One region of the Serratia sp. EC4 genome, then DNA from elsewhere that is predicted to be linked to it. Evidence: predicted binding sites of a transcription regulator. Region 1 holds the regulator's gene; each other region holds the start of a gene.
What was found. Region 1 encodes Fur, which represses iron uptake genes when iron is present. Its sites were predicted from a motif close to ATAATAATGAGAACNACTATCAA; they were not measured.

Region 1 (4,211 bases):
GTTGATGCGCGACTACCTGCAGGAAGAAGGCGTGATCCAGTTCCTGCTGAAGTCCTTCCATAACGGTGAATGGCGCTTCAACCTGCCGGTGCTGATCGAACGCTACGAAGACATCACCGGCTGGCAGGACGTCCCGGCCTGGCCACACCCGACCCTGTTCATTCGCGGCGGCCTGTCGCCGTACGTGCAGGACAGCTACCGTGCAGATATCGCCCGCCAGTTCCCGCAGGCCCGCGCGCACGTCGTCGCCGGCACCGGCCATTGGGTGCACGCCGAAAAACCGGAAGCGGTGCTGCGCGCCATCCACCGTTTCCTCGGCGAAGCCTGAAAAATACGTTAATCTGGCGAAAAAACGCGCTAAAGATAACGGCTTAGCGCGTTTAGCCCGCAGTTAGGCATTGTCGCCGCTCCATCTGCTGGGGTAATATGGCGCGCTATAATTTTGCCGCCGCGCCAGCGCGTTCGCGAACGCCGGTTCGGGGGTAAATTTGGGTTAGGGTTTATTGGCCCGAAGTGTGTTAATCGATGCCTCCGGAAGCGTGCGAGCGCTTTTTGATGCAAACTCCCTTGCAGTACCGCTACCTATGGCAAAAGAACAAACGGATCGCACGACGCTGGATCTGTTCGCAGATGAACGCCGTCCGGGGCGCCCGAAAACCAACCCGCTTTCCCGCGATGAACAGCTTAGAATCAATAAGCGCAATCAGTTACGGCGCGATAAAGTGCGCGGATTGCGGCGCGTAGAGCTGAAAATCAACGCGGATGCGGTGGACGCCCTGAACAAACTGGCGGAACAGCGCAACATCAGCCGCAGCGAACTCATCGAGCAGATGCTGTTGGCGCAACTGGCGGAAGAACAGCCGGAACATTGATCTCTTCGGCCGCACGCGCGGCGCGGCGTTAAGGACAACGCCGGATCGACCACGCTTTTCTTCATCCTTCGGCATCGCATAAATGCGATAAAACCCCGGCGCCACTTTCTGGCATGATACGCATTTACCGGTAAGAGACTGCGCCTGTCGGCGCCCGCCACCATGGCGAAAGGCTCTTGTCATGGCATCATTTTAATCGGCGGCAGTGCCGGCGCCGAGTAATGCAATTAATTGAATTTAAAGGTTATACGCGATATGGCTACTGTAGGCATTTTCTTTGGCAGCGACACTGGCAATACCGAAAACATTGCCAAAATGATCCAGAAAATTCTTCAGAAACAGTTTGGCGACGATGTCTCAGAAGTGCATGACATCGCCAAAAGCAGCAAAGAAGACCTGGAAGGGTTCGATATCCTGCTGCTGGGTATCCCGACCTGGTACTACGGTGAAGCGCAGTGTGACTGGGATGATTTCTTCCCGACGCTGGAAGAAGTCGATTTCAACGGCAAACTGGTGGCGCTGTTCGGCTGCGGCGACCAGGAAGACTACGCGGAATATTTCTGTGACGCGATGGGCACCATCCGCGACATCATCGAACCGCGCGGCGCGGCCATCGTGGGCCACTGGCCGACCAAAGGCTACCACTTCGAAGCTTCCAAAGGCCTGGCGGACGACAACCACTTCATCGGTCTGGCGATCGACGAAGACCGTCAGCCGGAGCTGACCAATGAGCGCGTGGACGCCTGGGTCAAACAGATCGTCGAAGAGCTGAGCCTGGCCGATATCGTCGGCTAAACGCCGGTACTGGCGAAAGGTTGAACAAAGGCCCTGTAAAGTGCATAGTGTGCCGACAGGGCCGTCATCGGCAACAGGGATTGCTGCGATAGAAGCTACAGATTTGTAACTTCCCACCCCGTCACGGTAGACTGAGATATCGGTTTATCCCATCCATCAAGGCGTTGCATGCAAAACATGCAATAGTGCAATTATATCTTTGTTAACAACCGGCGGTTTCCATTTAGTACAACCGGTTCTATAATGAGACGCATTAACTCTTTGTGCCGACCGATGCCACAGGCGAGTACGCCTCAACTTGATTAGCATAGTAACAGGACTGAATTCGCATGACCGACAACAACATCGCATTGAAGAAGGCCGGCTTAAAAGTCACGCTTCCGCGACTCAAAATCCTGGAAGTACTGCAAAATCCGGAATGCCATCACGTCAGTGCGGAAGATTTGTACAAAAAACTGATTGATATGGGCGAAGAGATCGGCCTGGCGACGGTTTATCGCGTACTGAACCAGTTTGACGATGCGGGCATTGTGACACGTCACAATTTCGAAGGCGGCAAGTCCGTGTTCGAGCTGACCCAACAGCATCACCACGATCACCTGATTTGCCTGGACTGCGGCAAAGTGATCGAATTCAGTGATGAATCCATCGAAGTGCGCCAGCGTGATATCGCCAAGCAGCACGGCATCAAGCTCACCAACCACAGTCTGTACCTGTACGGCCACTGTGAAACCGGTGACTGCCGCGAAGACGAATCGCTGCACGACAAGAAATAAGCCTGACCGGCTATGAAAAACCGCCTCACATTGGGGCGGTTTTTTTATGCCCGCCGTACAACGGGCAAAAAAATCCCCGGACAAGCCGGGGGAAGATCATGTCATGAAATACTACAATTGCAGCGGCACTGCGACTCCACGTACTGCTCTCACTTCAACATCCGCCCCACGCCGGCACGCGCGGGGGCGAACGCATTCCCCCTTCATTATGATGCGGCCCGCTGCCAGAACCACGGGCCCCGGAGCCAGACCTAGACCTTCTCGGCGCGGCTGTAGCGTTTACCGTCCGGGCTGACCGAACGCACCTGCACGTCACCGGAGACCGTCGGCTTGGCCTTGGCGTCATAGCGCTGCCACTGCTTGCCGCCGTCGGTGGAATACTCGATGCCCAATCCCGGCAGCGCGATATTCGCTTCCAGCTTGCCGCCCGCCACGCGGGCGCCCGGCACCGGCAGACGATAAGCGACGCCGCCTTTGTCCAGCTTGGCCAGTTCACGTTGGCCCAGGATATTGGCGAAGCGCAGCCAGTCTTTCTCCAGCGCCTGGGTATCGACAAAGTGGGTTTCCCCGCCTTTGTATTCGCGGCCGGCGCGATAGTCCTGCTCCCAACCGGCGCGGTGCCAGGCGCGTTCCGCCACCGACAGCGCGCGCGGGAAGATCATGTATTCCATCTGCGGATCGGTGCGCTGGGTTTCGCTCCACAGCTGAGCGGACAGACCGTAGGCACCCGGCCACGGCTTGTCGCTTTTGGCGTTGAAGTGGTTGCCGTCGCGGTCGACCGAGGTTTCCGCGTTCTGCGGCATGTTGTCCGGCGCGAAGCTGAACACCTTGCGCTCGTCGCTGAAGCGGGTGCCCCAGTAGTAACCGCGCTCGTCCGGATTCACCTCGTAAGGGAAGTCCATGTAGACGTAGTCCGGGTTGGAGACCACCACTTCATACCCTTTATTGGCCCAGTCGTTAACGCTGTCGAAACCGCCCCAATACAGGGTGTCCCAGAAGTTGACGCCCACGCGCGAGGTGGCGAACGCCTTCGAACTTTCGGCGTCTTTCAGACCGTCCTGCCAGGCCTGCATTCTGTCGATGCCGTGCGCCTTCACCAGCTTGCTGACCTCCTGGCCGAAGTAGCTCGGCAGGTGCTCCATGTCGGCCACCTTGCCTTCTTTGATCATCGTCTGGCACACCTGCGACTTGGCCCACGGCTTGTCTTCATTACTCTGGTCAATGATGCCTTTACCCGGTTCCGGTTTCGCCTTGTCGGTATAGCCTGCGCCCAGGCGGATGTTTTTCGCCTCATCGCCGCCAAAGTGCCAGGTTTTGATCGGCTGGCCGGCTTCTTTATGCATCTGGGCAATCTCGCCAATCACCTTGTCGACAAAGCGCTGGGAAGAGTCCAGGCACGGGTTCAGGTAGCTCTGGCGGTTAAAGAACTGCACGGAGGTGGTGTTGGAGGTATCGGTCGGATCCACCAGGCGGAATTCGTTGGCCTCCTGCTCTTTCCCGGCGGCATGCAGCTTTTTATAGCGCGCTTCCATCGAGACCACCGCGGCGCGGGCGTGTGCCGGCATGTCGATCTCCGGGATCACCTCAATCTGGCGCGCCTGAGCGTATTTGATGATGTCGATATAGTCCTGACGGCTGAAGAAGCCGCTGTAGACGTCCGGCCCCTGGCCGTACTGCGGCAGCAGGCAGGTGGTTTCGCTCAGATCGTGGCAGCGCTGGCCGCCGACTTCCGTCAACTCCGGCAAACCGGGGATCTCGATGCGCCAGC
Region 2 (4,211 bases), on a different contig from region 1:
GGTGGTCGGCTTGAGCGGATCGGCGCCCGGCGCGCTTGGGTACAGGTTAGGATCGAACGAGGTGCTGTAGCTGACATACGGCGAAATGCCGTTGTCGAAAGCGTAGAGCAGGCCCGCGCGGCCGGTGAACTGGGCATCGTTGTAGGTCTGCTCTTTGCCGCCGCTGGTGCGATCGCGGGTGTTGACCTGCGACCAGTCCTGACGGCCGGACAGCAACAGATTCCAGTTATTCCACTCCAGTTGGTCCTGCAGATACACCCCGATCTGATTCAGCGTCTTCAAGTCGCTGGAAGCCAGCGCCAGCGTGCTGCCATCGATGCTGGGGCGAACCGGGTTGGCCCAGTCGATCGGGTAATCGTTGCCGCGATCGCGATACATTTTATAATCGCTATGGCTGTAGCGGTAATCCAGCCCGCCCAGCACGGTGTGTTTCACTTCGCCGGTATCGAACAGGCCCTTCAGCTGGTTATCCACGCCAAACTCGTTGGTCATCTGCGTTTCATGCTGCGCCATGCGGGTGACGGTGTGGTCGTTGACCTTCGAGTTTACGTTATAAACCAGATACTTATAGTCTTCATCGCGGTGGGTGAAGCGTAGGTTCTGGGTAAACGACAGCGCATCGCTGAAGTTATGTTCGAAGCTGTAGCCGATCGACGCCTGCTCGCGCCGCGACTTGTTGAAGCTGGGTTCGCTGATGTTAAAGTCATAGGGCACATAGCCCGCGCTGGTCGGGAACAGCGTGCCGGCGCGCGGCAGGAAGTTGCGCGACCCGGCTTTCGGATCGTTCTGGTAGCTGGTCAGCAGCGTAAAGCTGGTGTCTTCGTTCGGCAGCCAGGTGAAGGCCGGGGCGATGGCCACCCGTTGCTGCTTGCTGTCTTTGACAAACTCGTGTTCGGTTCGGGCGATACCGTTCAGGCGGTAGAACAGGGTGTTGTCGTCGTTGAGCTTGCCGCCGAAATCGAACGCCGTTTCCGCCAGATGGCGGTTGCCGGTGCTGAATTTGACTTCGTGAATGCTCTGGGCGGTAGGGCGCTTGCTGGTCATCACCACCACGCCGCCGGGGCTGACCTGGCCGTACAGCACGCCGGCCGGGCCGTGCACCATCTCTACGCGCTCCAGCAGCCAGGGATCGATCTGCCCGGCGCCGCCGTTTTGGCTCGAAAGGCCAAAGTGCAGACCGTCGAGCAGCTTGGGCGCATAGCGGAAGCCGCGGCTGATCACTTCGTCATTACGGTTGGAGTTGCCGCGGTAGGTGGTGATCACCCCGCTGGTGTAGTTCAGCGCGTCGGCGACCGACGCCGGCTCCTGGTCATTCATCTGCTCGCGCGTGACCACCGAGATGGACTGCGGCGTCTTGCGCAGAGGGGCGGCGGTCTTGGTGCCGGCGGCGCTCTCTTTGGCGACGATCCCTTTGACCGGCGCGGTCACGCTGTTTTGCGCGTCGGCGGTCACCAAAATCGTTTCGTCCGCTGCCGCAGACGCGTGTGGCGCCAAGGGCAATAACGCCAGCGCCGATCCCAGCAACAGACGCTTGGCGGACATCGCCTCCGCATTTCCGTTTTCTATCCCTTTGTTTTTAATCTTCATTATCTCTCCTGCATACCTGCTTTTGTGTGTCATGCCACCCTGATAAACCCCGAAATGCCGACAAGCGGTCTTATCCCGTCGACGTGGAGACGTCGTGTTTGCACGACGGTAAAAATCCGACAAATAGTATTGAAAATGATAATGAGTATCAATACGATTGTCAGGTTTTGTAAAAATCACTCATGTTATGTAAGGGGCGCTATGGAGTTTTTGCCGGAAAAGAGGCCAGGAAACGACCTTGAGGGATTGGCGACGCAATGGCTGCGTGAAGAGGCGGCAGGGCAATCCGCGTGGTGGCAGAAGGTTGCCGCTCACGGCACGCCCATCGTCGAAGCGCACGATGAACAGCACGTCAAAATGACCTGGCTATGGCGCGACCCCGCCGGCGATGAACGGCACTCGCCGATATGCCGCGTTTACGCCGATATCAACGGCATTACCGATCACCACAGCACGTCCCCCAGCAGCCTGACCAGGCTCCCCGGCACCGACGTTTGGTACGGCTCGGCCGTTATCGATCGCCGCTGGCGCGGCAGCTACAGCCTGATCCCCATTACCGAGCGAGACCTCCCCCCCGTCTTCAGCGACGACGAAACGTTACGCGACCGCCAGCAGCGTGCCTGGTGGGTATCGCTGTTCCCGTTGGCGATCGCCGATCCGCTGAATCGCCTCTCTCTGGGGCCGTCTCATCGCCCGCGGCCCGTATCCCTGGCGCAAGGGCCGGATGCCGACGATCAAAGCGCCTGGCAGGCCGCCGATCGGCCGCTGGATGAGGCGCGGCTACAGCTTTTTCAGTGGCACAGCGCACGGCTGGGTAACCAGCGGCGCGTTTGGCTGTATGCCAGCGGCGAGGCGGCGGTGAAAGCGAACCGCCCGCTGGTGCTGCTGCTCGATGGCCAAAACTGGATCGAAAGGCACGCGCTGTTGCCGGTGATCGAGCACGAAACCGCAAAAGGGCGGTTGCCGCCCGCGTGCTGGTTGCTGATCGATGCGATCGATGGCGAACACCGGGAAAACGAGCTGCCTTGCAACGCCGCGTTTTGGCAGGCGGTGATCGACGAACTGCTGCCGCAGGCGCAACGGCGCGAACCGTTCAGCGAGGCAGGGGCGCGCACCGTCGTCGCCGGCCAGAGCTACGGCGGGCTGGCGGCGTTATATGCTGGTTTGCACTGGCCAGAGCGCTTCGGCCACGTGCTGAGCCAGTCCGGCTCCTTCTGGTGGCCTACGGTGCAATTCGTTACCCAATTCGAAAAACGCCACGAACTGGAGGAAGGCTGGCTGATACGCCAGGTACGGCAGCGCAGCGCGGCGACACCCAAGCTCACCGTGATCCAACAGGCCGGCGATCGGGAGGCGGACATCGAATTCGTCAATCGCCAGATGCATCAGGCGCTGACGGCGGCCGGGCACCGCGCCGAATACCGCGTGTTTTCCGGCGGGCACGATGCGCTTTGCTGGCGCGGCGGCCTGGTGGACGGCGTGCGCCGACTGCTTGCCGCGATGGAATAACCCACACATTTTGACAGACAGGTAATGAAAATGACTCAGGAACAACAAAACCCGTTCGATGACGAAAGCCTCCGATTCTCCGTGCTGGTCAACGCGCAGCAGCAGTATTCACTGTGGCCGCAGTTTGCCGATACGCCGCAGGGGTGGCGCGTGCTGATGGGGCCGGCGTCGCGTGGCGAATGCATCGACTACATCGAAACGCACTGGCAGGACATGCGGCCGGCGGCGCTGAAAGCGGCGGATGCGGCGCGTTAAGCGCCAGGCAACCACATCGATACATTCCGTTTGAGGGAAAGGACAGACACCATGTCAGAAACGCTTTCTTTACCGGATACTCAGGTCGAGTATCGGGATTATCCGCTGGTTGCGGCACAACCGGGGATCTGGATCGCCGACCAAATCGCGCTGCGCCGCAACAGCTTCGCCGTGGCGCACTACACCGAACTGCACGGCGCTATCGATCGTTCGGCGCTGAAGCGCGCGATCCGTCAGGGGCTGGCCGAAGCGGATACGGTTCAGGCGCGGTTCTTTGAGGCGCAGGACGGCCAGCCGGTGCAGCGTTTACCGCTGATAGCCGACCCGGCGCGCGTACAGGCGCCGGAGTGGTTCGATTTCAGCGCGCGGCCGGACGCCGAGCAGGCGGCGCTGGCGCTGATGAACGACGATTTGGCGCAGGATCTGCCTGCGGACGGCGAGCGGCCGCTCTATCGCCATGCGATAATCCGCGTCAGCGCCGATCGCTGGTTCTGGTACCAGCGCTTTCATCATCTGACCCTGGACGGCTTCAGTTTCGAAGCCATCACCCGCCGGATCGCCGATATCTATCGCGCGCTGCGCCACGGGCTGTCTCCGGCGGCCTCGCCGTTTACCCCGTTCGGCAAGGTGGTGGAAGAGTTTCAGCAATGGCAAACGTCGCCGGCGCGCCGGCGGGCGGCCGAATTCTGGCAACAGCATCTGCGCGATTTGCCGTCGCCGCTGTCATTATCGACGGAGAGTCGGGAGGTTGAACCGGGCGCCCGGCCGCTCAAACAGGCGCTGGTGCTGCCGGAATCGCTGTTTGACGAAGCGGTGCGCGATACGGCGCTGCAGTCGCTGCAACCGGCCGATATCGTCAC
Region 3 (4,211 bases), on a different contig from region 1:
CTGTCACCGGGAAGGAAGGAGGCGGGCAGCAGTCCGTTTTCCAAAAACAGAGTGGTGAAAAGTACGGCGTAAACCACCCAAATTACGCTTGGATCGGCGAGGGCGATGAAGTCCTGCTGCCAAAGCGCATGAATAATCTCTCGTAATACATCCATTTTATGTCCTGTTGCATGCCGGTTGCGCCCGGGGTCACGTTCTCCAGGATGCGGCGGTTACCGTATCTGACAGTTACCCGGTTAGTGTACCGCTAATAGCTTAAGCCGACATTAAACGAGACGAAGAAAATTATCGGAATCCGCCTTAGCGCACGCCGTTGAGGCGATCGAAGCCGGCCGCCAGATCGGCGATCAGGTCTTCGACGTTCTCCAGACCGATATGCAACCGCACCAGCGTGCCGGAAAAATCGACGCCGCCCGCCGGGCGGATCGCTTCCAGTTCTTCCGGCTGGTTGGCCAGGATCAGCGACTCGAAGCCGCCCCAGGAGTAGGCCATGCTGAAGTGGCTGAAGTTGTCCAGGTAGGCGGCCAACTGCGCCTCATCCAGCCGCTCTTTCAGCACGAAGGAGAACAGCCCGTTGCAGCCGCTGAAGTCGCGGCGATAGAACTCGTGGCCTTTGCAACTGGGCAGGGCCGGGTGATTGACCGTCGCCACCTCCGGCCGTTCGGCCAGCCAGTTGGCGACCTCAATGCTGCTGCGTTCGTGCTGCTTCAGGCGCACGCTCAGGGTACGCAGGCCGCGGCTCGCCATGTAGGCGGTGTCGGCATCCACCATCTGCCCCATCAGATAGGAGTACTCGCGCAGTTGCTCCCAACAGCGCGCGTTGGCGACGGCGGTGCCGAGCATGTAATCGGAATGGCCGATCAGGTATTTGGTGCCGGCCTGAATGGAGATATCGATGTCGAAATCCAACGCCTTGAACAGCACGCCCGCCGCCCAGGTATTGTCGATCATGATCACCACCTCCGGCGCCACGGCGCGAATGGCCTGCACCATCGCCGGAATGTCCTGCACTTCCAGGGTGATGGAGCCGGGGGATTCCAGGAACACCACGCGGGTGTTGGGTTGGATCAACGTGGCGATATCGGCGCCGATCAGCGGATCGAAATAGGTGGTGCTGACGTTCATGCGGCCGAGGATATGGGTGCAGAAATCCTGGGTCGGTTCGTACGCCGAACCAGTGACCAGCAGGTGATCGCCGGCGCCGACGAACGACAGAATCGCATTGGCCACCGCCGCCGCGCCGCAGGGGTACAGCACGCAGCCGGCGCCGCCCTCCAGCTCCACCATCGCATCCTGCAGGGCGAAGTGGGTCAGGGTGCCGCGTCGGCCGTAAAACAGCTCGCCGTGGGCGCGTTGCGCGGTGGCGTGTTTTTTGGCAGCGACGGAGTCGAAGACTAAAGAAGAGGCGCGTTGCGTGACGGGATTGACGGAGCCCTGGGTGTAACGCTGGCTGCGGCCGGCGCCGATCAGCGTGGTTTCGATATGTTTTGACGTCATGGTACCTGGCTCACCTCTGGTTGCTCTGCACGTGCCCGTTTGCGATAGCCCTTACGTTAACATGAGTTAATATAGCCATCCAGACGTTTTAACTTCCAGATATAGAAACGGCTATAATTGTCTGTCGGGCGCGCATTTCTCGCCTCATCCTTCTGCCGTGGTGCGAGAGAGAAGCCCATTCATCGGTCAAGACGCCGTTCGGCAGCGCGGCGTTGTTGCGTCGTTGTGGGAGAAAAGTAACGAAATAACCCTATAAAAGGGGCAGTTGGCGGTGAACGGACGCAGATTGGCGCTTTGTGGCGGGGCTGGCTAAAATTTTCTCGTTTATTTGGTAAATAATAATGAGAACTACTATCAATCCCCGGTTGGTTTGATATGATCGCACGCTGAATTATTCCTTAATTTTGATCGGTAATGGGTGGAGGCACAGCGTGAAAACGGCTGGCAAGAATTTAAATCAAGGATCGTTCGGCCAGGGCCGGGCGCAGTGGGGCAAGGCCTTCGGCCGCAGCCTGATGGCTTCTATGGTGCTGGTCGTGGGGCTGGCCGGCAGCGCGCAGGCCGCGCCGGCGAGCAATCCGGCCGTTGCCGAAAGCGTTGCGCCGACCACCGCGCCTGCACCTGCGGCAGCCGCCGCGCCGGAGAGCATCACGCCGGTGAACCCGGCGCCAACGATCCAGCCACCGGAAACCCGCGGCATGGACCTGTCCGTTTGGGGCATGTACCAGCACGCCGACGCGGTGGTGAAAGCGGTAATGATCGGCCTGGTGCTGGCCTCGATCGTGACCTGGACCATTCTGTTCTCCAAAGGCAGCGAACTGCTGCGCGCCAAGCGCCGTCTGCGCCGCGAGCAGTTGGCGCTGGCCGAAGCGCGCTCGCTGGATGAAGCCTCCGAGCTGGCGCAAAACTTCGCCCCGGAGAGCGTCAGCGCGGTATTGCTGAACGATGCGCAAAACGAGCTGGAGCTGTCTGCGGAATCCAACGACAACAACGGCATCAAAGAGCGCACCGGCTTCCGTCTCGAGCGCCGCGTGGCGGCCTACAGCCGCAACATGGGCCGCGGCAACGGCTTCCTCGCCACCATCGGCGCCATCTCGCCGTTCGTCGGCCTGTTCGGCACCGTGTGGGGCATCATGAACAGCTTCATCGGCATCGCCCATTCGCAGACCACCAACCTGGCGGTTGTGGCGCCGGGCATCGCGGAAGCGCTGCTGGCGACCGCGCTGGGCCTGGTGGCGGCGATCCCTGCCGTCGTTATCTACAACATCTTCGCCCGCGTCATCAGCGGCCACCGTGCGCAGGTGGGCGACGTGGCGGCGCAGGTCATGCTGCTGCAGGGCCGCGATCTGGATCTGGCCGCGACGGCGGAAGCCAAGCGCTCACAGCACGCGCACCAACTGCGGGCGGGGTGAGTCATGGCGATGCGCTTAAATGAAGATCTGGACGACAGCGGCGAACTGCATGAAATCAACGTGACGCCGTTTATCGACGTCATGTTGGTGCTGTTGATCATCTTTATGGTGGCCGCGCCGCTGGCAACGGTAGATATCCGCGTCGATCTGCCGGCTTCTTCCGCCAAGCCGCAGCCGCGGCCGGAAAAACCGGTGTTCCTGTCGGTGAAGGCCGACAAGCAGCTCTACGTCGGCGATCAGCCGGTGAATGCCGATCAGCTGACTTCGGTGCTGGATCAACGTACCCAGGCTAACAAAGAAACCACCATCTTCTTCCAGGCGGACAAGAGCGTGGACTATGAAACGCTGATGAGCGTGATGGACACCCTGCGTAAAGCCGGCTACCTGAAAGTGGGGCTGGTGGGCATGGAGGGCGCCGCCAAGTAGCGGCAGCAAAACGATAAAGGGCGCTCAGGCGCCCTTTTTTATTGATTCTGAGATATCACTCCCCGGCTAACAAAGCCCGGGAACCGGCATGACGCCAGTGGATACGGCCCGGCAGATAAAGCGCGCTCTGTTCCAGCGGCCGTTCGTCGATAAGCGCGGTGACTTGGTCGAAGCTATGTTGCGCCAGTGCCAGGCAGTCTTGCGCGACCGTGTCTATCTTCAGCGTCATGCAGTCGAACAGGTAGTGATCGTCGAAGCTGCACAGGTGAATGTCGCTCTCCATCAGCTGATGCTGAGTCAGATAACGCAATACGCCTTCCAGCAGGCCGCAGGCGGCGGTAAACAGCGCTTTAGGCGGACGCCCCAGCTGTGCGCACAGCTGGGCAAACATCTCGTAACCTGAGCTGGGGTGATAGTTGCCGTTGATGATCCATTCCGGTTTGCATCTGATGCCGGCGCGCTCCAGGCCAAGCTGGAAGCCGGCGAGGCGATCGCGGGTCGGCGAAATGCGCGGCTGCCCGCCGAGAAAATAGATCTCATCCGGATGTTGGCGCGCGACCTTTTCCACTAGGTCGGCAGTCGAATTGACCGAATCGGTGATCACCAGCGGCAGTTCGGAGCCGGCGATCAGACGGTCCATCTGCACCACCGGCAGCCCGGCGTTGATCTTCTGGTATTCCGCGTCGTTCAACTGGCTGGAGGCGACGATCAAGCCATCCACCTGCCGCTGCACCAGACTGTTCACCGCCATCATCTCCTGCGCCGGGTTTTCATCGGTGCAGGCGATCAGCAGCTGCAGACCGGCTTCGCGGCACAGCGTTTCCAGCTCGCGCGAAATCACCGCAAAGCCGTAGTTGGTCATCTCCGGCACCACCA

Region 2: fes (enterochelin esterase) is a predicted target of Fur. The motif match lies at 1,717-1,739, and genes of this name have one in related genera.
Region 3: exbB (tol-pal system-associated acyl-CoA thioesterase) is a predicted target of Fur. The motif match lies at 1,833-1,855, and genes of this name have one in related genera.

The regions. Positions count from the first base shown of each region.
Region 1 covers NZ_JBNIDE010000002.1:308,899-313,109, reverse strand. The annotation lists gene ybfF (esterase) at 1-328, shown strand, start outside; gene ybfE (LexA regulated protein) at 585-872, shown strand; gene fldA (flavodoxin FldA) at 1,128-1,667, shown strand; gene fur (ferric iron uptake transcriptional regulator) at 1,997-2,443, shown strand; gene ACP39K_RS08105 (beta-N-acetylhexosaminidase) at 2,695-4,211, opposite strand, start outside.
Region 2 covers NZ_JBNIDE010000001.1:255,870-260,080, reverse strand. The annotation lists gene ACP39K_RS01195 (TonB-dependent siderophore receptor) at 1-1,587, opposite strand, end outside; gene fes (enterochelin esterase) at 1,789-3,096, shown strand; gene ACP39K_RS01185 (MbtH family protein) at 3,127-3,351, shown strand; gene ACP39K_RS01180 (amino acid adenylation domain-containing protein) at 3,403-4,211, shown strand, end outside.
Region 3 covers NZ_JBNIDE010000010.1:122,399-126,609, reverse strand. The annotation lists gene ACP39K_RS21590 (DedA family protein) at 1-155, opposite strand, end outside; gene metC (cystathionine beta-lyase) at 301-1,497, opposite strand; gene exbB (tol-pal system-associated acyl-CoA thioesterase) at 1,929-2,909, shown strand; gene exbD (TonB system transport protein ExbD) at 2,913-3,335, shown strand; gene ACP39K_RS21570 (LacI family DNA-binding transcriptional regulator) at 3,391-4,211, opposite strand, start outside.